Regions from separate parts of the Specibacter sp. NPDC078692 genome, predicted to be linked through region 3. Evidence: predicted binding sites of a transcription regulator. Region 3 holds the regulator's gene; each other region holds the start of a gene.
The links. The regulator LexA, encoded in region 3, represses DNA repair genes until DNA is damaged. The targets are predictions, from matches to a motif close to TCGAACANNTGTTCGA.

Region 1 (6,785 bases), on a different contig from region 3:
GCCCCTCAGGGTGGCCCACAATGACCATCTTGCCCTTGAGCTCGGGCCGTGTACGCAGTTCCACTAAAACAAAGAAGGCATCCATGTCTACATGCATGATGGTGCAGCCGTCCTGGACGGGGACGGGCGGATCCGCTGGCTGCTCGGGTTGATTCACCCCTCTAGTCTAGTGATCCGGGTTTACGCTGCGACCATCTGCGAGTGAGCTGCGCAACACGGGCCGGTACGCCTTCGCTCAACATGGGTAAACTGGTCAAGATGTCACCGCACCGGCACCGGCAGCTAAGGAAAACAGTCATGAATCCCACCCCGCTTCGGGCACTGCCCTCCCGCCGCAGGCAGCTTGTTGCAGCCGCAGCAGTCTCTGCCGCCTTGTTCTTGGGTGCGTGCTCAAGCCCGGCTGGCCAGGATGTTCCGCCCACCACAGCCTCCACTTCAGCGCCCGCTCCTTCAGCGACGGACTCATCGGCTTCTGCGGCCGCCTCTGCCTCTGCATCTGGCACGCCCGCCCCTTCGGCGGAAACAGCTGTCAAGGAGTTGGTGGCCAGCTTCCCCACCCAGGTACTTGCTTTGCCCAAGGGGGCTGCCATTCAGGCCTCGAGCCTTGAAAAGGGAGCAACTGTTTCCGTAGCCCAAGTGACAGCAACCACTACGGAAACACCGGCACAGATCCTGGAGTTCTACACCACCTCGTTAACAGCTCAGGGATTCAAGGCCCAGCCTGGCGATGCCGTGGACGGTGTCCCTCTGAAAACCTACGTTCGGGCCGACGGCCAGGAAATCGTCACCGTCTCGGTGGTGGTCACCTCCGGCACATCCACCTTCACCGCTGGGGCCACGCTGCTGCCGGGGTCACTGAAGTAAGCTCTCGGCCCCTCAATCAGGCCCTCCCAGCAACCCATCGCCGCCCATGGCTGGCAACCACCACAGCAAGGAATCTTGAAAGCATGAACCAAAAGCCTGGCCTGCCCCTGATCTCTCCCGCAGGCGAGCATGACGCCTACATTGGGGCGGTGGCAGCGCAGCTCAATAGTTTTCTGGCGGAGAAGCACCAGCTTTTGGCACAAATTTCCCCGGCGACGTTGGTCCTTGTTGACTCCATAAAGACCTTGGTCACCGGTGGCAAGCGCATGCGTGCGCTGCTGTGTTACTGGGGTTGGCGCGGAGCCGGAGGGGCTCCTGATGCCGAGGCCATCGTTCAGGCGGGCGCGGCCCTGGAATTATTCCAGGCCGCTGCCTTGATCCATGACGACATCATTGATCGTTCAGATACTCGCCGCGGCGGTCCCAGCGTGCACAAACAATTCAGCACCTTGCACACCGATAGCGCCTGGTCCTTGGACGAGGAGCGGTTTGGTCATGCCGCTGCCATTCTCACGGGTGATCTGTGCTTGTCGCTCAGTGAAGAAATGTTTTCGCGCATCGGCGCCGGAGCCACCAGCCGGGCGCGTGAGGTTTTCAACCTCATGCGCACCGAGGTGATGGCCGGGCAGTACCTTGACATTCTCGAAGAAGTTGCCGGCCCGTCAGAACCTCATGAAACGGCCGTGGCCAGGGCTTCAGCCATCATTCGCTTTAAGAGCGCCAAGTATTCCTCAGAACACCCCCTGGTGATGGGCGGTGCCCTGGCCGGGGCCGACGAGGCCATGTTGAAGGGTTACAGTGCCTTCGCGTTGCCCTTAGGAGAGGCTTTCCAGCTGCGCGACGACGTCCTGGGCGTGTTTGGGGATCCGGCCAAGACGGGCAAGCCTGCCGGCGACGATTTACGCGAAGGCAAGCGCACAGTTTTGGTTGGCCTAACCATTGACGCTGCCTCAACGCAGGATCGGGACTTTGTCGACCAGAATTTGGGCCGCCAGGATTTGAGCGAAGCAGAGGTGGCCCGGATGTGCGCCATCATGGTTGAATCCGGGGCATTGGAAAACACTGAGGCCATGATTTCCGGACTGAGCCAAAAGGCGTTCACTGCTCTGGCGGAACTTCCCGTCGAAGCCTCGGTACGCGAAGCATTGCTAACCTTGGGCCAGAGCGCCGTTTCCAGAACCTCCTGAGCCGGGCTGATGTTGCCGCTCCAGCGGATGTAATCCAGTGCCAGCTCCCGCGGATGTAATACAGTGCCAACTGCACTCACGCTGCTTCTTGCCGAAGCAAGGCAGCAGCGTGAGTGAGTATTACCAGCCGAGTGCGGCGGCGCGCCGGCGGATTTCTGTTTTCCGGCCTGCGTGCAAGGCGTCAATCGGACGCCCGGGCAGGGATTCGTCTGCCGTGAACAGCCAAGTGATGACTTCCTCATCTTCAAAACCTGCATCTTGAAGCACAGAGATAGTGCCTCGCAAGCTTTCCAAGATGTGATCCTCAACGATGAACGCTGCGGGAACCGCGCGGATATTGCGCTCTCCCACACGTGCGGCCAGCAAGGATCCGTCCTTGACGAGGGCGTGGACTTTGGTTACCGAAACATTTAGTTTTTCGGCAACATCGGGCAGGGGCAGCCATTCACTGACTACAGATTCAAGATTACTCACTCACAAAGGTTCCCACATTTTGGCATCTTGCGTATGAATATTGTGCTTGAATCCACATTCGAGCTCCCTTTGTACCGCCCTTTGGTGTAAATTCTCATTAGTCACACTAGTAACATCAACACCACTAGTACCGTCAGCAACGGAAACCCGAGGTCCGCACCCATGACTCCCCCACGCCCGTCTGCCACTTCCGGCAAACAGCTTGCAGCAGTTGCCACAGCAGCCATCCCCGTTGTAATGCTCTCTTCCTTGGCTATGGCGGTTCCTGCGACCGCTGCGCCCGTCCAAACCGGGGCGCAGCCACACGGGAATCACGGAGCACTAAACTCGGCAGATGTTCTGGCAGCAATTCAGGCTCGCTCTGCCCAAGCTCAGAGCAAGGCTCAGAGCGTCTCTGCCACCGTAGTGGCCAGCTCTGTACCAACGGCGGTGACCGCCAAGTTCCAGAACGCGGGGGCCCACAGCGCACAGGCGCGGGCGACTCAGAACCAGCCAACGGTTCGCTACACCGTACGTTCCGGGGACACCGTTTCTGCGATCGCAGCCAATCACGGCGTCAGCACGGCCTCGGTGCTGACCTTGAACAAGCTTTCGGCGTCCTCCATCATTCACCCCGGACAGGTCTTGGTGGTCTCCGGCGCCAACGACGCTGCGGCGAACGCGAGCACAACCACCAAAACGGCTACGGGTACTAGTTCCAGCAGCTACACCGTCAAGTCCGGTGACACGCTCAGCGCAATTGCGAGCAAGCACAACATCAGCCTCAGCTCGATCTTCTCCCTCAACGGACTCAACGGCAGCTCCGTGATCTACCCCGGCCAGAAAATCAAGGTGGGCGGAACAGCCGCGGCTGCCGCGCCGTCGAGCACGGCTACCACGCCGGCCGCAAGTACACCGGCTAGCTCGACCAGTTCCAGCAGCTACACCGTCAAGTCCGGTGACACGCTCAGCGCAATTGCGAGCAAGCACAACATCAGCCTCAGCTCGATCTTCTCCCTCAACGGACTCAACGGCAGCTCCGTGATCTACCCCGGCCAGAAAATCAAGGTGGGCGGAACAGCCGCGGCTGCCGCGCCGTCGAGCACGGCTACCACGCCGGCCGCACAGGCAGCCACGTCCGGGAAGTACACCATCAAGTCCGGTGACACGCTCAGCGCAATCGCTGCCAAGCACGGGGTCAGCGTCTCTGCTCTGGTTGCTGCCAATGGCATCAGCGCCAGTGCCGTCATCTACCCCGGCAAGGTCCTTTCAATCCCCGGCTTGAAAGCCAGTTCAAGTTCCATCACGCCCATCACCCCGGCCGCCGGCCTGACCCCGGACCAGGAAGTGCCCAGCACCTTCCTGCACTACACCTACCCTGCCGCAGTGGTTGCCGACGCCAACAAGAACAAGGCCGCCCTGCTCGCAGCCCCCTCACCCACTCGGGAACAGATGAAGCAGATCGTCTCCAGCACGGCATCCCAGATGGGTGTTGACCCGGCGTTGGCCTTGGCCTTTGCGCAGCAGGAATCCAGCTTCAACCACCAGTCGGTCTCCCCCGCAAATGCCATCGGCACCATGCAGGTAATTCCCGACGCCGGCGATTGGGCATCCGGGCTGGTAGGACGCAAGTTGAACCTGCTGGATCCCTACGACAATGTGACAGCTGGTGTGGCCATCATTCGGGCCCTGCTGCGCGGCGCCGCCAATGAGGATCTGGCCATTGCCGGCTATTACCAGGGGCAGTACTCGGTCAGCGTGAATGGGATGTTCGCTGACACGGTGAACTATGTTGCCGGTATCAAGGCGAAACGGGCAACATTCCGCTAGCACCAAAGTTCGCTAGCACCAAAGGTACTGTGGCTTAGCCACAGAGTACGCTCTCAACGAAAAGGGGCCCAGCACAGTGTTGCTGGCGGCCCCTTTCGTTTTGTGCTTCTAAACTACAAGTGTGCACGATGGATCTACCGACCCCCGCGTCGGGCAAACGATTGATGGACGCTACCTGGTCTTGTCACAGGTGGCGCACGGCGGCATGTCCACTGTGTACTTGGCCAAGGACTTGCGGCTGCACCGTAATATTGCGCTGAAGATCCTGCACCCGCATCTAGGCGCCGATCAGGCGTTCATTGCTAGGTTGAGCCGGGAAGCCCAAAGTGCCGCCAGCCTCTCGCACCCGCACGTGGTGCAGATTCATGACCACGGCGTGGGCCCCGAACACGCCTACCTGGTATTTGAGTTTATTGACGGCTACACGCTTCGGGATGTCATCAACAAACAAGGTGCGCTGAGTCCCCGGCAAGCACTGGACTTGCTGGATCCGATTGTGGAAGGTCTCGCCGCCGCGCACAGCGCCGGTCTAATCCACCGCGACGTCAAACCCGAGAATGTCCTCATCTCCCATCAAGGCTGGGTCAAGATTGGCGATTTTGGGCTGTCGCGGGCGGTCACCAACTCCACCAACACCGGCACTCTCTTCGGTACGGTGGGCTATATTGCCCCTGAGCTGGCTCGCGGCGAGGGCGGTGACGCCCGCAGCGACATCTACTCCGCCGGCGTGATGCTGTACGAGCTACTGACCGGCCACCAGCCCTTCCGTGCCGACATACCGGTAGCTGTGGTCATGTCGCACCTCCAGGAGCCCATGCCGGCCCCGTCCGCCGAGATTCCCGGGCTGCCCCCCGTCATGGATGAGCTAGTGCGTTACATGACCGAAAAGGACCCGGACCACCGGCCAGCCAATGGCGCTGTGTTGCTGGAGGATCTGCGCCACATTCGCCAAGACCTAACTCCTGCCGAACTCGATTTCGGGGCCGCTGCGACACGGCAAGACTCGACACGGCAAGAGCAGCCCCAGCCTGCCGATGCTCACCTGACCGAAGCCCTGGGGCAGGCCGACACCACCGTGCTGGCCACCCCGCGTTTCCCCACCTCTGTGCTACCCCGCTCTCCCCAGCTCTATACCGAAGACCCGCATCTTGAACAGTATGCTGTGGCTGCCGCTGCCACCACGTACGACGCCGGACAGGCACCCACCGCTGCCCTCGGCGGCTCTGCTCTCACCTCCACGGTTGAGGAAAGCTCCGCAACTACCGAGTCCGGGCAGCCCAACCTTTCCAAACGGCAGGCTGCCGCGGCAGCGAAGACTCAGGCCAAGGCTAAGGCGAAGGCCGCCGCCACCCCCCAGAAGACTCTCGGTTCACGGCATCCCCGCCGCCGGGCCGTGCTTTGGGTACTTCTGGTGCTGCTGCTGGGTGTTATAGCCGCCGGCGCTGGCTGGTTCTTGGCCTTGGGGCCAGGTGCGTTGGCAACTGTTCCTGAAGTGGGCAATAAAAGTGTTGAGCAGGCCTTGAACCTGTTGCACGCAGAAGGCTTTGACTTGACCTCCACCAGTGCCGTCCATGACGAGAAAGTTGCTGCCGGATTTGTTGTGGCTACTGACCCCACAGCTGGCAGCTCACTCCGCAAGTTCAACACTGTCACTGTTCACGTCTCCGCGGGTCCGGTACTCTATCCGGTCCCTAAGATCACCGGAGTGGCACAGGACAGCGCCACGAAGACACTAACGGACGCGCATCTCGCCGTAGGAACAGTCACAGAGGCGTTCGATGAAAAGGTGGCTGCCGGGGTGGTCCTGCAACAGGATCCCGCGGCTGGGAAAGAGTTCCGTGCAAACACCAAAGTGAATCTGGTGGTGTCCAAGGGTCCGAAACCGATCCCCGTCCCGGCCGTGACGGGCAAAACCCAGGCCGACGCCGAGGCAGCACTCACTGCGGTGGGGCTTGTTGCGGTGATCGCCCCGGAACAGGTCAACAGCCGCACCATCCCGGCCGGATCGGTGGTCACGGCCTCGCCGGACTCAGGCACGCTCACCGCTGGCGGCAAGGTCACGCTTACCCTTTCCAAGGGTCCGAAGATGGTCAGTGTGCCAGATTTGGTGGGCAAACAGGTCGGTGTCGCAACCAGTGAGCTCGAGGCGCTCGGTTTCACGGTCAAGGTGGAGAATCTGCTGGGCGGGTTCTTCGGCACCGTACGCTTCCAAGAACCCCAGGGTGGCGAAGCGCCGGAGGGCAGCACTGTGACGCTGCGAGTCATCTAAGCCCACATTTTCGCGCTGCGAGGTGGGGAGATTCGCGGAGGATGGACTCTTAACTTACGACGGCGGCCCGCCCCTTCGTGCTGAAGGGGCGGGCCGCCGTCGTATGTGGCAGCTACTACTTGGACTGGCGCAGTCCCTCGGAGACGAGGAAGGCCATTTCCAGTGACTGCTTGTGATTCAGG
Region 2 (6,785 bases), on a different contig from region 3:
CCCAGTCTGAAACGAATCCTGGGTCTTATGGCCCCGGACAAGATCCGCATCACTCTCGTGGTGATCATGGCAGCTATCTCGGTTGGCCTGTCCGTAGTAGCGCCCAAGATCCTCGGCAACGCCACCGACATCATCTTCGACGGCGTGGTGGGCAAGATGCTCGGCCAGTTCCCGGCCGGTACCACCAAAGCCCAAGCCGTGGCCGAGCTGCACGCCAAGGGGCAGGGCCAGCTGGCGGACATGCTCAACGCCATGAACGTGGTGCCCGGCCAAGGCATGGATCTAGGCGCCCTGGGCCAGGTGCTCATGATTGTCTTGAGCCTGTACATAGCTGCCTTCTTCTTCAACTGGGGTCAGGGCTTTGTCACCACGGGCATAGTCCAGCGAGCCATGTACAGACTGCGCCGCGACATTGAGGCAAAGTTGGACCGGCTACCTATGTCGCACTTCCAACAGGAATCTCGCGGCGATGTGCTCTCACGCGTTACCAATGACATTGATAACTTCTCCCAAACGCTGAACCAGACATTGACGCAGATCCTCATCGCCGTCCTGACGGTATGCGGCGTCCTAGGCATGATGTTCTCCATCTCGCCCCTACTGGCTGGCATCTCGCTCGTGACGGTGCCCATTATTGCTGTCATCACCATCATGATCGCCAAGCGCTCGCAGGTGCAGTTCGCAGCTCAGTGGAAGAGCACCGGAGACCTCAACGGTCATGTGGAGGAAATGTTCACGGGCCATGAAATCGTCAAGGCGTTTGGGCAGCAGAAGCAGGCTATTGAGAAGTTCCGGGTCTCCAACGATTCCCTTTATGAATCAAGCGCCAAGGCCCAGTTCATCTCCGGCATCATCATGCCCAGCACCAACTTCATCTCCAACCTCAACTACGTGGTGGTTGCGGTACTCGGCGGCATTCAGGTGGCCCAGGGCGTGCTCACGATTGGTAGCGTGCAGGCGTTCATTCAGTACTCGCGCCAGTTCAGCCAGCCCATGGCTCAGATTGCCAGCATGATCAACTTGCTCCAATCAGGGGTCGCCTCCGCAGAGCGCGTCTTTGAGCTGCTCGACGCCACAGAGCAGACTCCCGATCACGTCCCCGCTGCAAAGCTGGCTCCCCCTGCGGGCCGCGTGGTCTTTGATCACGTCAACTTCAGCTACACCCCGGGGGATCCGCTCATCAAGGACCTGTCCCTCGTGGCCGAGCCGGGGGAAACCGTGGCCATCGTGGGGCCCACCGGCGCCGGCAAGACCACCTTGGTCAACTTGCTCATGCGCTTCTACGAGATTGATTCGGGCACCATCACGGTGGACGGCGTCAACACAGCCCAGCTAACCCGCGATGACCTCCGCAGCCAGTTCGGCATGGTGCTCCAGGACGCGTGGCTCTTTGGTGGCACCATCAGGGAAAACCTGGCCTACGGCAAGCTGGGCGCTACCGAGGAAGAGATCGTAGAAGCGGCCGTAGCAACACACGTAGATCACTTTGTCCGTTCGCTCCCGGATGGCTATGACACAGTTCTCACGGACGACGGCGGCGGGCTGAGTCAGGGGCAGCGCCAGCTCATGACGATTGCCAGGGCCTGGATCGCCAATCCGGGCATTCTGATCTTGGATGAGGCCACCAGCAGCGTCGATACGCGCACCGAAGTCATGATCCGCCAAGCCATGAATAAGCTGCGTGCCAACCGGACCAGTTTTGTTATTGCTCACAGACTCTCCACTATTCGCGATGCTGACCTCATACTGGTGATGGATAGTGGTCGCATTATTGAACAGGGCAGCCATGACGTGCTGCTCGCTCACAGGGGATTCTATTACGATCTCTATATGAGCCAATTTGGCGATCCAATGGTGGAAGAGGTGAGCCAGGTATGAACTCCATGGATGTATTGATGCGCCGGTGGCGATTGGACTTGGAATCGACGGTGCCCCCGTTTGAACAGGTCCGGCTGCGGATTCTGGACCTAGCCTCTTCAGGGGAGCTGGCCGTGGGCACCAAACTGCCCTCGGTTCGTGCTCTGGCCACGGATCTAGGGGTTGCAGCCAACACTGTAGCCCGGGCCTACCGGGAGTTGGAGCAAGCAGGCATTGTGATCACGGCAGGACGCAGTGGGACAGCTATTGCTTCCGGCGGTGACAAGATTGCCGCTGCGGTGGCCGAAGCCGCGGACTCTTATGCCGCCGTCGTGCGTGAATTGGGGATGCCGCGGGCTCAGGCTCTGCGTATTGTCTCCGCCGCTCTGGAACGCACCGGCGGCTGATTTTTTAGCGCTCAAGCCAGAGCCGAAGAAAGCGCCGATTCGAGCCATTGTTCGAACGAACTTTCGATTATACTGATGTAGGAAAACACTTGCGTGGCGGACGCTCGCCACGTGTAGCGGCTTTGCCGCGGACTGCTATGCGAAGGAAATAATGGCCCAGCCAGCAACACCTGTGAACGCCGCCCGCCCGGATTTGTCACGCCTGATTGTCAAGGGTGCCCGGGAAAATAATCTGCGCAACGTTGACCTTGACCTGCCCCGCGACTCCATGATCGTCTTCACAGGGCTGTCCGGCTCAGGCAAGTCCTCTCTCGCCTTTGACACTATTTTTGCTGAAGGTCAGCGCCGCTACGTGGAATCGCTCTCCGCCTATGCGCGGCAGTTCCTGGGCCAGGTTGACAAGCCGGATGTTGACTTCATAGAAGGCCTGTCCCCGGCCGTGTCCATCGATCAAAAGTCGACGTCGAAAAACCCGCGTTCCACGGTGGGCACCATCACCGAGATTTACGATTACATGCGCCTGCTCTGGGCCCGTGTGGGTACGGCCCATTGCCCCGTTTGTGGTGAGCCCATCGCCAAGCAGACGCCGCAGCAAATTGTGGATCAGCTGCTGGAAATGCCCGAAGGCACCCGCTTCCAAGTTCTGGCCCCGGTAGTTCGTGACCGCAAAGGTGAGTTTGTTGAGCTGTTCAAGGAGCTCACGGCCAAGGGCTACTCCCGCGCCAAGGTAGATGGTGAGCAAGTTCAGCTCAGCGATCCGCCCAAACTGAAAAAGACGTTCAAGCACACCATCGAAGTGGTGGTTGACCGTTTGGTCGTCAAGGACGGCATTCAGCAGCGCCTCACCGACTCCGTCGAAACCGCTCTGGGCCTGGCCGATGGACGGGTGCTGGCGGAACTCGTGGACCTTGAGCCCGGCGATGACGGACGGATCCGCTCCTTCTCCGAGAATCTGGCGTGCCCCAACGAACACCCCCTCGCCATCGATGAGATTGAGCCGCGCTCCTTCTCCTTCAATAACCCCTTCGGTGCCTGCAGTGCGTGCAGCGGTATTGGTACCAAGCTCGAAGTGGACGAGGAACTGGTAGTTCCCAACCCATTCCTGTCCTTGCGCGAAGGCGCCATTGCACCGTGGTCCTTGGGAACCGCCACCACCGAGTACTGGAACAGGCTCCTTGAAGGTCTGGCCACGGAGCTGGACTTCAAGATGGAGACCCCGTGGAATAAGTTGGACACCGATTCGCGCACCGCCATCCTGTACGGCAAGGACCACAAGGTAGTGGTGCAGTACAAGAACCGCTTTGGCCGCGAACGCAAATACAGCACCGGCTTTGAAGGCGCCATCCAGTACATTCACCGCAAGCACGGCGAGACGGAATCCGATTCCGCCCGTGACCGCTACGAAGAGTACATGCGCCAGATTCCCTGCCCCGCCTGTGGCGGTGCGCGGCTGAACCCGGCCTCCCTCTCGGTGCTGATCAACGGCAAGTCCATCGCCGAGGTCTGCGCCCTGTCCATGCGCGACTGCTTTGACTTCCTCTCCAACCTGGTCTTGACGGGCCGCGAAGCACAGATTGCCAGCCAGGTGCTGAAGGAAATCCAGGCCCGCCTGAAGTTCCTGCTCGATGTCGGTTTGGAATACCTGAACCTAGAACGCGCCTCAGCCACGCTCTCCGGCGGTGAAGCCCAGCGCATCCGCCTGGCCACCCAGATCGGCTCCGGTCTGGTGGGCGTGCTGTACGTACTCGATGAACCGTCCATTGGCCTGCATCAGCGCGATAACCGCCGCCTCATTGGCACCCTGACCCGTCTGCGGGACCTGGGCAACACGCTCATTGTGGTGGAGCATGACGAAGACACCATCAAGGAAGCCGATTGGATCGTTGACATTGGCCCCGGCGCCGGTGAACACGGCGGCGAAGTGGTGCACTCCGGTTCCTTGCCGGATCTGTTGGCGAACACCCGCTCGTTGACCGGCGATTACCTGTCCGGGCGCAAGTCCATCGCACTTCCGGCCAAGCGCCGCAAGTATGACAAAGCACGGGAACTCGCCGTGGTTGGTGCGCGCGAAAACAACCTGCTCAACATTGATGTGAAGTTCCCCTTGGGCGTGCTGACAGCTGTCACCGGCGTCAGTGGCTCCGGCAAGTCAACGCTGGTCAATGAGATCCTGTACAAGGTGCTGGCCAACAAGCTCAACGGAGCCAAGCAGGTTGCCGGACGCCACCTGCGCATCGACGGCCTGGAACACCTGGACAAGGTGGTGCACGTCGACCAAAGCCCCATTGGCCGCACCCCGCGCTCCAACCCGGCCACGTACACGGGTGTTTTTGACAACATTCGCAAGCTCTTCGCCGAGACCAACGAATCCAAGATGCGCGGATACCAGCCGGGCCGCTTCTCCTTCAACGTCAAGGGCGGACGCTGCGAAGCTTGCACCGGTGACGGCACGCTGAAGATCGAAATGAACTTCCTGCCGGACGTCTACGTGCCCTGCGAGGTCTGCCACGGTGCCCGCTACAACCGCGAAACCCTCGAGGTGCACTACAAGGGCAAGTCCATTGCCGACGTCCTGAACATGCCCATCGAAGAAGGCGCCGATTTCTTCGCCGCCTTCACCCCCATTGCCCGGCACCTGCGCACGCTGGTCGACGTCGGACTTGGTTACGTGCGCTTGGGGCAAGCCTCGACCACGCTTTCCGGCGGTGAAGCGCAGCGCGTCAAGCTCGCTGCAGAACTGCAGAAGCGCTCCAATGGCCGCAGCATCTATGTGCTCGATGAGCCCACCACGGGCCTGCACTTCGAGGACATTCGCAAACTGCTGCTGGTGCTGCAGGGGCTCGTGGACAAGGGCAATACGGTCATTGTCATTGAGCACAACCTCGATGTCATCAAGAGTGCCGACTGGATCGTGGATCTGGGCCCCGACGGCGGCACCGGCGGCGGCCGTGTGGTGGCCACCGGCACTCCGGAAAAGCTCGCCAAGAACAAGGAGAGCCACACGGCTACGTTCTTGCGCGAGGTTTTGTAATCCCCACGCCCTCCCACGCTGCCCAGTGCCCTCCGTTGTGGCTAGTCATGTATGCCACTTGCTGCATGGATGGGCATGGTGGGGGCTGGCTCGTGAGAAACTGGTGGACGTGACTACAGTGATTCCTGCCATGACCGCTGGCAAAAAACGTGACAACCTGCCTTGGGTGGTTCTTTTCGACCTCGACGGGACGCTCGTTGACCCAGCCGGTGGCATCACCGGCGGCGTGGAATACGCGTTGCGCGCCAAGGGCCTGCCCGTGCCGGCAACAAGCGAGCTCAGCAAGATGATCGGCCCCAAGTTGGCCGATGCACTGGTCAACATCGCCGGAGTTCCCGAGGCTCAGGTCGATGGCGTCATCGCAGCCTACCGAGGCTGGTACGGCGAACAGGGCATGGCCATGTCACAGGTCTATCCGGGCATCCGTGAGTTGTTGACGGAGCTGAAGAACAGCGGCGTTTACCTCGCCGTTGCAACGCAAAAGCCCGAGCCGCTGGCCAAGAAGCTGCTGGCGCACCACGGCATCGATACCTTGTTCCACACCATTTGCGGCTCACACGCCGATGAAACACTCAAGCCGGGTGATCCGGAATACCGCCCGGGCAAGACTGAGATTATTGCTGCCGCGCTGGCCCACACCTGCGCCATTGCTGCTCTCGTTGCCACCCCTGGTACCGAGCTCACCGCCGTCATGGTGGGGGATCGGTACCAGGATGTGAACGGTGCCCAGAGCAACGGACTCGGGTGCATCGGGGTCGCCTGGGGATTTGCTGGGGACGGTGAGTTGGCGGCGGCAGGAGCTACCGCCGTCGTCCATTCAACACACGAATTAGCTGCCGTACTTGCGGGAACCGCAGCTGGCATGGGAGCCGACACAGCAACAGGGGAGGCTGGGCATGGCGCTGTATGACGCAACGAGGGTGCTGACGCGCGGCACCATTGCGGCCGTGTGTCGTCCTACCGTGGAGGGGCTGGAGAATGTGCCCACTGACGGGCCGTTCATTGTGGCGCCCAACCACCTGTCGTTCTTCGATTCGGTGATTGTTCAGGCGCTCACGCCGCGCCCCGTGTCCTTCTTCGCGAAGGCGGAATATTTCACGGGGAAGGGTGTGAAAGGCAAGCTCATGAAAACGTTCTTCGAGTCCGTGAATTCCATTCCCGTGGAACGTGGCGAACAGGCAGCTAGCGTGCAGGCGCTCAAGACGCTGCTGGAGATTCTGGGCCGCAATGAAGGCGTAGGTATTTACCCCGAAGGCACCCGTTCCCGCGACGGCATTTTGTACCGTGGCCGCACCGGTGTGGGCTGGCTGGCACTGACCACCGGCGCTCCCGTGGTTCCCGTGGGTATCATCGGCACCGAAAAGCTGCAGCCAGCCGGGAGCAAGGGCTTCCGGCCTGCGCGGTTTACGCTGCGCTTTGGCAAACCGTTGTACTTCGATAAGACCGGCCCAGACCATTCGCTGCCGGCCCGCCGTCTGGTCACGGACACC
Region 3 (6,785 bases):
TCATGCGCAGCGCATCAACGGCTTTGAGCTCGTCCATGACCGAGGCAAAGGCGCCCACGCCAGGGACAACTAAGCCGTCGGCGTTTAGAACATCCTCGGGTTTAGCACTGAGCGTTACCACTGCCCCGGCACGTTCCAGCGCGCGGACGGCTGAACGGACGTTGCCCGAACCATAGTCCAGCACCGTAACCGTGGGCTTGTCACTACCTGCTTTGTTGCTTACTGCTGACTCGGTAGCTGCCGAACTCACAAAAGGCCCTTCGTGGACGGGATGCCGGTGACGCGGGGATCGGCTTCAACGGCCGAGCGCAGTGCCCGGGCGAAGGCCTTGAACTGTGCCTCGACGATGTGGTGCGGATCCCGGCCAGCAATGACTGTCATGTGCAGGCAGATCTGGGCATGCAAGGTGATGGCTTCAAAGACGTGGCGGGTGAGCGAGCCAGTGAAGTGACCACCGATCAGGTGGTATTCCTGTCCGGCAGGCTCGCCACCATGTACCAAGTAAGGACGGCCGGAAAGATCAACCACGGCGTTGGCGAGGGCTTCATCCAAGGGGACCGTGGCTTCGCCGAAGCGGCGGATCCCGGCCTTGTTCCCTAGGGCCTCCTTGAGGACTTCACCCAAGGAGATGGCCACGTCTTCTACCGTGTGGTGGGCATCGATGTGGGTATCGCCAGTGGCCTTGATGTTCATGTCGATCAGGGAGTGCTTGGACAAAGCCGTGAGCATGTGATCGTAAAAAGGCACGGAAGTGTCAATGTTTGACACGCCGGTGCCGTCGAGGTTGATCTCCACCATGACGCTTGACTCGCTCGTGGCACGCTCCAGGCGGGCAGTGCGTCCCTGGCCGGGATTCGGGCTGTTCTGAGTCATTGCGGCAGTCCTTTGTTGTGGTGCGCCTTCGCAGCCGGCAGTTGCCGGGCAGGGACGGGCGCGTAAACGAATTGGTGTAGTGCTACCAGTTTAGGAGAGAAGACATGGTTATACCCAAACCTCTCCCCTGGCGAGAAGGAACCAGCCATGTTCGACGGCGGATCCTCCTCACAGAACTAAAGAGGCGTCCTCAGGCGGCAAGGAAGGCGCGCAGTCCTTCAAGGAAAGCTGTGGTCTCGGCTTCCGTACCTGCGGTGACACGCAAGTGGCCCGGAATTCCAACGTCGCGAATGAGTACGCCGTCGGCCAGCAAGGCTTCCCAGACCGCATGCGGATTCTCAAGTCCACCAAAGAAGACAAAGTTTGAATCGGACGGCGCCGGGCTAAGCCCTAGAGCAATGAGCTCGTTGACGATCCGGTCCCGCTGGACTTTGATCTGTTCGACATTGGCTAGCAGTGAGGTGGAGTTCCGTAGGGCTGCCACAGCTGTTGCTTGGGTAATGGCGGAGAGGTGGTAGGGCAGGCGGACCAGACGCAGGGCGTCGGTGACTTCCGGCGCAGCAGCCAGGTATCCCAGTCGTGCCCCTGCTAAGGCGAAGGCCTTGCTCATGGTGCGTGAGACCACCAGTCGAGGCCGCCCCTCGAGCAAGCTCAGAGCACTCTCGGTTCCTGTGTGGGCAAATTCTGCGTAGGCCTCGTCAACAATAACCATTGTTTGAGATGCCTCGCCGGCTGCATAGACGGCTTCCACAACGTCCAGGCCCAAAGCCGTTCCGGTGGGATTGTTGGGCGAGCAGAGGAACACGAGGTTCGGAGCATGCTGGCGAACCTGCTCGGCGGCAGATTCCGCAGAAAGACTGTAGTCCTGGGCGCGAACACCAGCGATGTAGCCTGTCCCGGTTCCGCTGGCGAGTAGCGGATACATGGAATATGTGGGAGGGAATCCCATGACGGTGCGGCCCGGACCTCCGAATGCCTGCAGTAACTGCTGGAGCACTTCATTGGATCCATTGGCCGCCCAAAGATTATCTTCACTCAAGCCGTGGCCAAGATAAGCCGCCAGCTCTTGGCGCAGAACGGTGAATTCTCTGTCCGGGTAGCGGTTGAGACCATTTAGCTCTTCGGCCACTGCTGCAAGGATTGCTTCCTTGGCATCGGCCGGAACACCAAAGGTGTTTTCATTAACATTCAGCAGCACCGGAACATCAAGCTGAGGTGCACCGTAGGGGTGCTGTCCACGCAAGTCGTCACGAAGCGGCAATTGACTTAGGCGTTCAAACTGGTCCATGCCCTCCAGCATATTTGCTTGCCGTGGAAAAGTTCGAAACGGCGACACAATGCGGACACCATCACCTGCAGGAGCGCTACTTCGGGATGGGAACGTAAAGCCGCTGACCTGCCTGCAGGACACCGGTGCCCAGATCGTTCAGTGCAACGATTTCGCGAACCACATGGCGTACATCGCGGGTGGGATCGGCAGCACCGGCAATGCTCCACAAGCTGTCGCCCTGCAAGACCGTCACGGCGACGGCGTAGTCGGCCATGTTGACCGCCTTCACCTCAGCGGCCGCGTTTGCCGGACTCGCGAGAGATCCGGCCATGATGGCAAAGGAGACAAACAAGATCAGCGCCGCGACAGCGAGAGTCGGGATGCCGAAGAACACCAACCGACCACGACGGGTCAAGCTGAGCCGAGTGCTGCCAGCGAAGTCCGCTGTGCCACAATCTGCTCCACCGATCTTCACTTCCCCTGATCGAACAGCTCCATGTTGGGCAGCACGATCCATGGTCGGTGCAGGGCCGGGCAGGGACACGCCAAAGGATGCGTGGGAGATAAGCAATGCGTTCATGACTTCTGGTCCTTTCACCGTGAATCCACTGCCCAGGGGCCAACTGCAGCCATCGGACCAAGATTCCACACTCAACATCTTCGATAGAACGTATGTTCTAATTTGCTACTAGTACAGTTTTAGCATCTATAGACGACACTTGCCAAGAGCAAATAGAACAAATGTTTGAAATTCGTCTCTTCGTGGCTTAAACTTGCAGAACAAGGATTGGCCGCTAGATGCAGTCCACCAGCAGGCACTGACATTGTTCAGGGCAGCCACGAAAGGACCGACGGAACCATGGCGCTTCCAGACCCGCCGCACCGCATTCCCCAAGCACCCAGCCGCGCTGGAATGAAGGGCCTGACGGTAAGGCAGAAGAAAATTCTCGAGTGCATCCAACGGTGCATTGCCGACAAGGGCTACCCGCCCTCAATGCGCGAAATTGGCGATTCCGTGGGGCTGGCTAGCCTTTCCAGCGTCACTCATCAGCTGACCCAGTTGGAGCGCCACGGCTATTTGCGCCGTGATCCCAAGCGTCCCCGCGCCATGGAAGTTCTCATCCCGCTGGTATTGGACAGCGGAGTTGTCGAAATCGAAGGCGTTAGCGCACCGAAGACTCTGCGCAGTTCGAACGGTCTGAACTTTGCCGAACTGAGCAGTTCTTCGGACACCGCTTTTGTGCCTCTCGTGGGCCGCATCGCAGCAGGTGGCCCCATCTTGGCTGATCAGTCAGTGGATGACATCATGCCTTTGCCGCGGCAGATCGTGGGCAGCGGTGAATTGTTCATGCTCAGGGTCCAGGGTGATTCCATGATCGACGCCGCCATCTGCGACGGCGACTGGGTTGTTGTGCGTCAACAGCCAACAGCCAACAACGGCGACATTGTGGCGGCATTGCTCGAGGATGAGGCGACCGTCAAGACGTTCCGTCAGCGTGACGGTCACACCTGGCTCCTGCCACAGAACACTCGCTATGAGCCGATTCTGGGCGACCATGCCACCATCATGGGCAAGGTCGTCTCGGTGCTGCGAAGCCTCTAACCGAAGTCTCTAACGAAAAAACCGATAGCCGGCCGCCGTTGGCGCGTGCCGAAGAAGTACGAAGGCACCCCGTCAGCTCATGAGCTGATGGGGTGCCTTCGTGTGTGGCAGCCAAAATGTGTGTACAGCCCGGAGTGTCAGTGGCTTCTGCTTCCAAACAGCAGATGACGCGCTTAACCAGTTCGAGACTGCAGAAGACGCGACAAATCCGCGATTTTCATCGCATCATCTGCGTTTTCAAATCCAGCCCGTAACCCTGCCTTCGTGGGTGGCACTACTTGCCGGAGAGCCGCTTCAGCGCGCCCAACGCCACGGTTCTGTCCTTAGTGGACCAGAAAGGCGGTAGAGCGGCACGCAGGAAACCGCCGTAGCTGGCATTGGCCAGACGGGAATCAAGTACAGCAACCACGCCCCGGTCTTGGCTGGAACGGATCAACCGGCCCACCCCCTGCGCGAGGCGCACCGCTGCATGGGTGGCAGAGATGGCAATAAATCCGTCACCGCCACTTTGCGCCACGGCACGGGCGCGGGCAGTGACCAGCGGATCATCCGGGCGCGGGAACGGGATCCTATCTATCACCACAAGACGGCAGGAGGCTCCTTGCACATCAACACCTTGCCAGAGCGACATGGTACCGAACAGGCAGGTGTCCGGTTCATCGGCGAACTGTTTAATGAGCCCGGACATGGAGGAGTCCCCCTGGCACAGGATCTTCACCTTGAGCTTTTTGCGGAGCTTCTCGGCTGCGTCTTCTGCAGCACGCCGCGAAGAGAACAGAGCCAAGGTTCCGCCACCGGCGGCGGTGATGAGCGCTTCCAATTCATCTAATTGCTCAGCGGACATCCCGAAGCCGGGTTTCTGCAGATGGGCGGCGACATAGAGCATGCCTTGTTTGGGGTAGTCGAACGGCGAACCGACATCGGCCCCCGTCCAAGTGGGAGCGCTGGGCCCCAAAAGACCGAGCCCGCCAGCTGTGGCTTGGAAGGACTCGCCAATAGCAAGAGTGGCCGAGGTGAGCACTACCGTCCGATCGGCAAACAAGCCCTCCCGCAATTTCATCGCCACGCTCAAGGGTGCGATGTTGAGCACTGCCGGCTCATTTTCATCCGCCTTCTGATAGCCCTTGCCCGGTGCGAAGGAACCCGGCCGCGAGGCCCACACCACCTCACGGGCATCATTGGCAACCAGCAGACGCTCGCACAAATCGAAGATCAGATTGAGCCTGGATCGGGCAATCGAACGCCCGCCGTCGGCGGCAGCATTACCCTCAGGCTTAGAATCGGACAAGGCGGCACGTACCGCGTCACGCAATTGCTCCACAGCTTGAGATTGCACCTCGTTGAGCCCCTGTGGGAATAGCCCCTCGGGAACACCAGCTAAGGCAAGGTCCAGTGCCGCGGCGCTGGCCTGCAAGGCGTCCACGGAAACAGCGGTGTGCTTGCGCGTGCTTGACGCCGCCGCCTGCACCATCTGCACAGAGAGTTGCCCGGTGACCGCGCCTGTTACGCGATCCTGGAGCTCATGTGCTTCATCGACCACCACCACGTCATAGTCGGGAAGCACGGCGATGCCTTCAAAGGCACTGATGGCCAGCATGGCGTGGTTGGTGACCACAATGTCAGCCTCTGCTCCGCGGGCACGGGCCAGCTCCGAGAAGCACTCGGTAGCCATCGGGCACTTCTGGGCGCCCAGACATTCCATGGAGGTTACAGAGACCTGCCGCCAGGCTTTGTCCGTCACTCCCGGAACAATCTCGTCCCTGTCGCCGGTGTCTGTTTCCTGCGCCCATTCGCGCAGACGCACCACTTCCTTGCCGAGCTGTGAGGTGGGCCCGGAGGTGGCACTGGGAGGGTGAGCCACGTTGTCTTCGCCAAGACTAAAAAGGGCGCCCTCGCCGGTGTCTTCGGTAGGGAAACCACCTGCCAGTTTTTGCCGGCACACATAGTTGCTGCGGCCCTTGACTAAAGCAACGTCAATGGCCCGCGGCAACATCGGTTTCAGGGCAGCCAACAACCTAGGTACGTCCCTGCCCACGATCTGTGCTTGGAGGGCAAGGGTCGCGGTGGCAATCACCGCAGGCTTGTCGCTGGTCAGGGAGTTGACGATCAGTGGTATCAGGTAGGCGAGGGACTTTCCGGTCCCCGTGCCCGCCTGAACCAGCAGGTGGTCCCCGCTCTCAAGAGCGGCAACTACCCGGCGTACCATTTCATGCTGGCCATCGCGGCGTTGCCCGCCCATGGCGTCAACGGCCCGATCCAAAAGGTCCAGTGCCTGCTGCGAAAGTTCACTATCAGGCATGCTGGACAAACGGTTCAACCTCTGCAGCCAAGTCTTCACGGACACGAACCTGAGCCAAGGTGCCCTGCTCTCCATGTTCCAGACTGATGATCTCAGCATCGCTGCGATGCAATTTGTTCAGCACATCGCCACGGTCATAAGGGACCAGCAATGTCAGCACGACGCTGGGGTGCGGAATCCCTTCCTTGATGGCTTCGAGCAACTCCTCGATGCCTTGTCCTGTCCTGGCCGAGACCACCACAGAGCGGGACTCACGCTGGCGAAGACGCTCCACCACAAAGGGATCGGCGATATCTACCTTGTTCAGGATGATGATTTCCGGGATCTGGAGTGCCTCGACTTCGGCAAACACCGAGCGAACCGCAGAGATCTGCCCCTCCGGGTCTGGGTGGGAAGCATCGACAATGTGCAGGATCAGATCCGCGTCGGCGACTTCCTCCAAAGTGGAGCGGAAGGCTTCCACCAGTTGGGTGGGCAGTGCGCGGACAAACCCTACAGTGTCAACCAAGGTGTAGCCCAAGCCGTCAGAAGTCTCGGTTTTACGGACCGTTGGATCCAGTGTTGCGAACAGTGCGTTCTCCACGAGCACGCCCGCATCAGTGAGACGGTTCAGCAGCGAGGACTTGCCAGCATTGGTGTAGCCGGCAATGGCCACTGAAGGCACATTGTTGCGTTTGCGGTTGGCGCGTTTGGTTTCCCGGGCAGGAGCCATTGCTGCGATCTCGCGGCGCAGTTTCGCC

Region 1: the regulator LexA is predicted to act here: its motif matches at 2,572-2,587, upstream of AB0O97_RS17290 (LysM peptidoglycan-binding domain-containing protein).
Region 2: the regulator LexA is predicted to act here: its motif matches at 2,316-2,331, upstream of uvrA (excinuclease ABC subunit UvrA).

Annotation. Positions count from the first base shown of each region.
Region 1 is NZ_JBFBLV010000032.1:36,113-42,897, reverse strand. Features, by position in the region: gene dinB (DNA polymerase IV) at 1-97, opposite strand, end outside; gene AB0O97_RS17305 (hypothetical protein) at 298-864, shown strand; gene AB0O97_RS17300 (polyprenyl synthetase family protein) at 948-2,051, shown strand; gene AB0O97_RS17295 (Rv2175c family DNA-binding protein) at 2,172-2,525, opposite strand; gene AB0O97_RS17290 (LysM peptidoglycan-binding domain-containing protein) at 2,688-4,334, shown strand; gene AB0O97_RS17285 (PASTA domain-containing protein) at 4,456-6,603, shown strand; gene AB0O97_RS17280 (class II 3-deoxy-7-phosphoheptulonate synthase) at 6,719-6,785, opposite strand, start outside.
Region 2 is NZ_JBFBLV010000003.1:239,212-245,996, forward strand. Features, by position in the region: gene AB0O97_RS03815 (ABC transporter ATP-binding protein) at 1-1,878, shown strand, start outside; gene AB0O97_RS03820 (GntR family transcriptional regulator) at 1,875-2,264, shown strand; gene uvrA (excinuclease ABC subunit UvrA) at 2,416-5,295, shown strand; gene AB0O97_RS03830 (HAD hydrolase-like protein) at 5,405-6,205, shown strand; gene AB0O97_RS03835 (lysophospholipid acyltransferase family protein) at 6,192-6,785, shown strand, end outside.
Region 3 is NZ_JBFBLV010000001.1:269,883-276,667, reverse strand. Features, by position in the region: gene hisH (imidazole glycerol phosphate synthase subunit HisH) at 1-250, opposite strand, end outside; gene hisB (imidazoleglycerol-phosphate dehydratase HisB) at 247-873, opposite strand; gene AB0O97_RS01320 (histidinol-phosphate transaminase) at 1,064-2,161, opposite strand; gene AB0O97_RS01315 (LysM peptidoglycan-binding domain-containing protein) at 2,238-2,723, opposite strand; gene lexA (transcriptional repressor LexA) at 3,057-3,746, shown strand; gene AB0O97_RS01305 (ATP-dependent DNA helicase) at 4,021-6,045, opposite strand; gene hflX (GTPase HflX) at 6,038-6,785, opposite strand, start outside.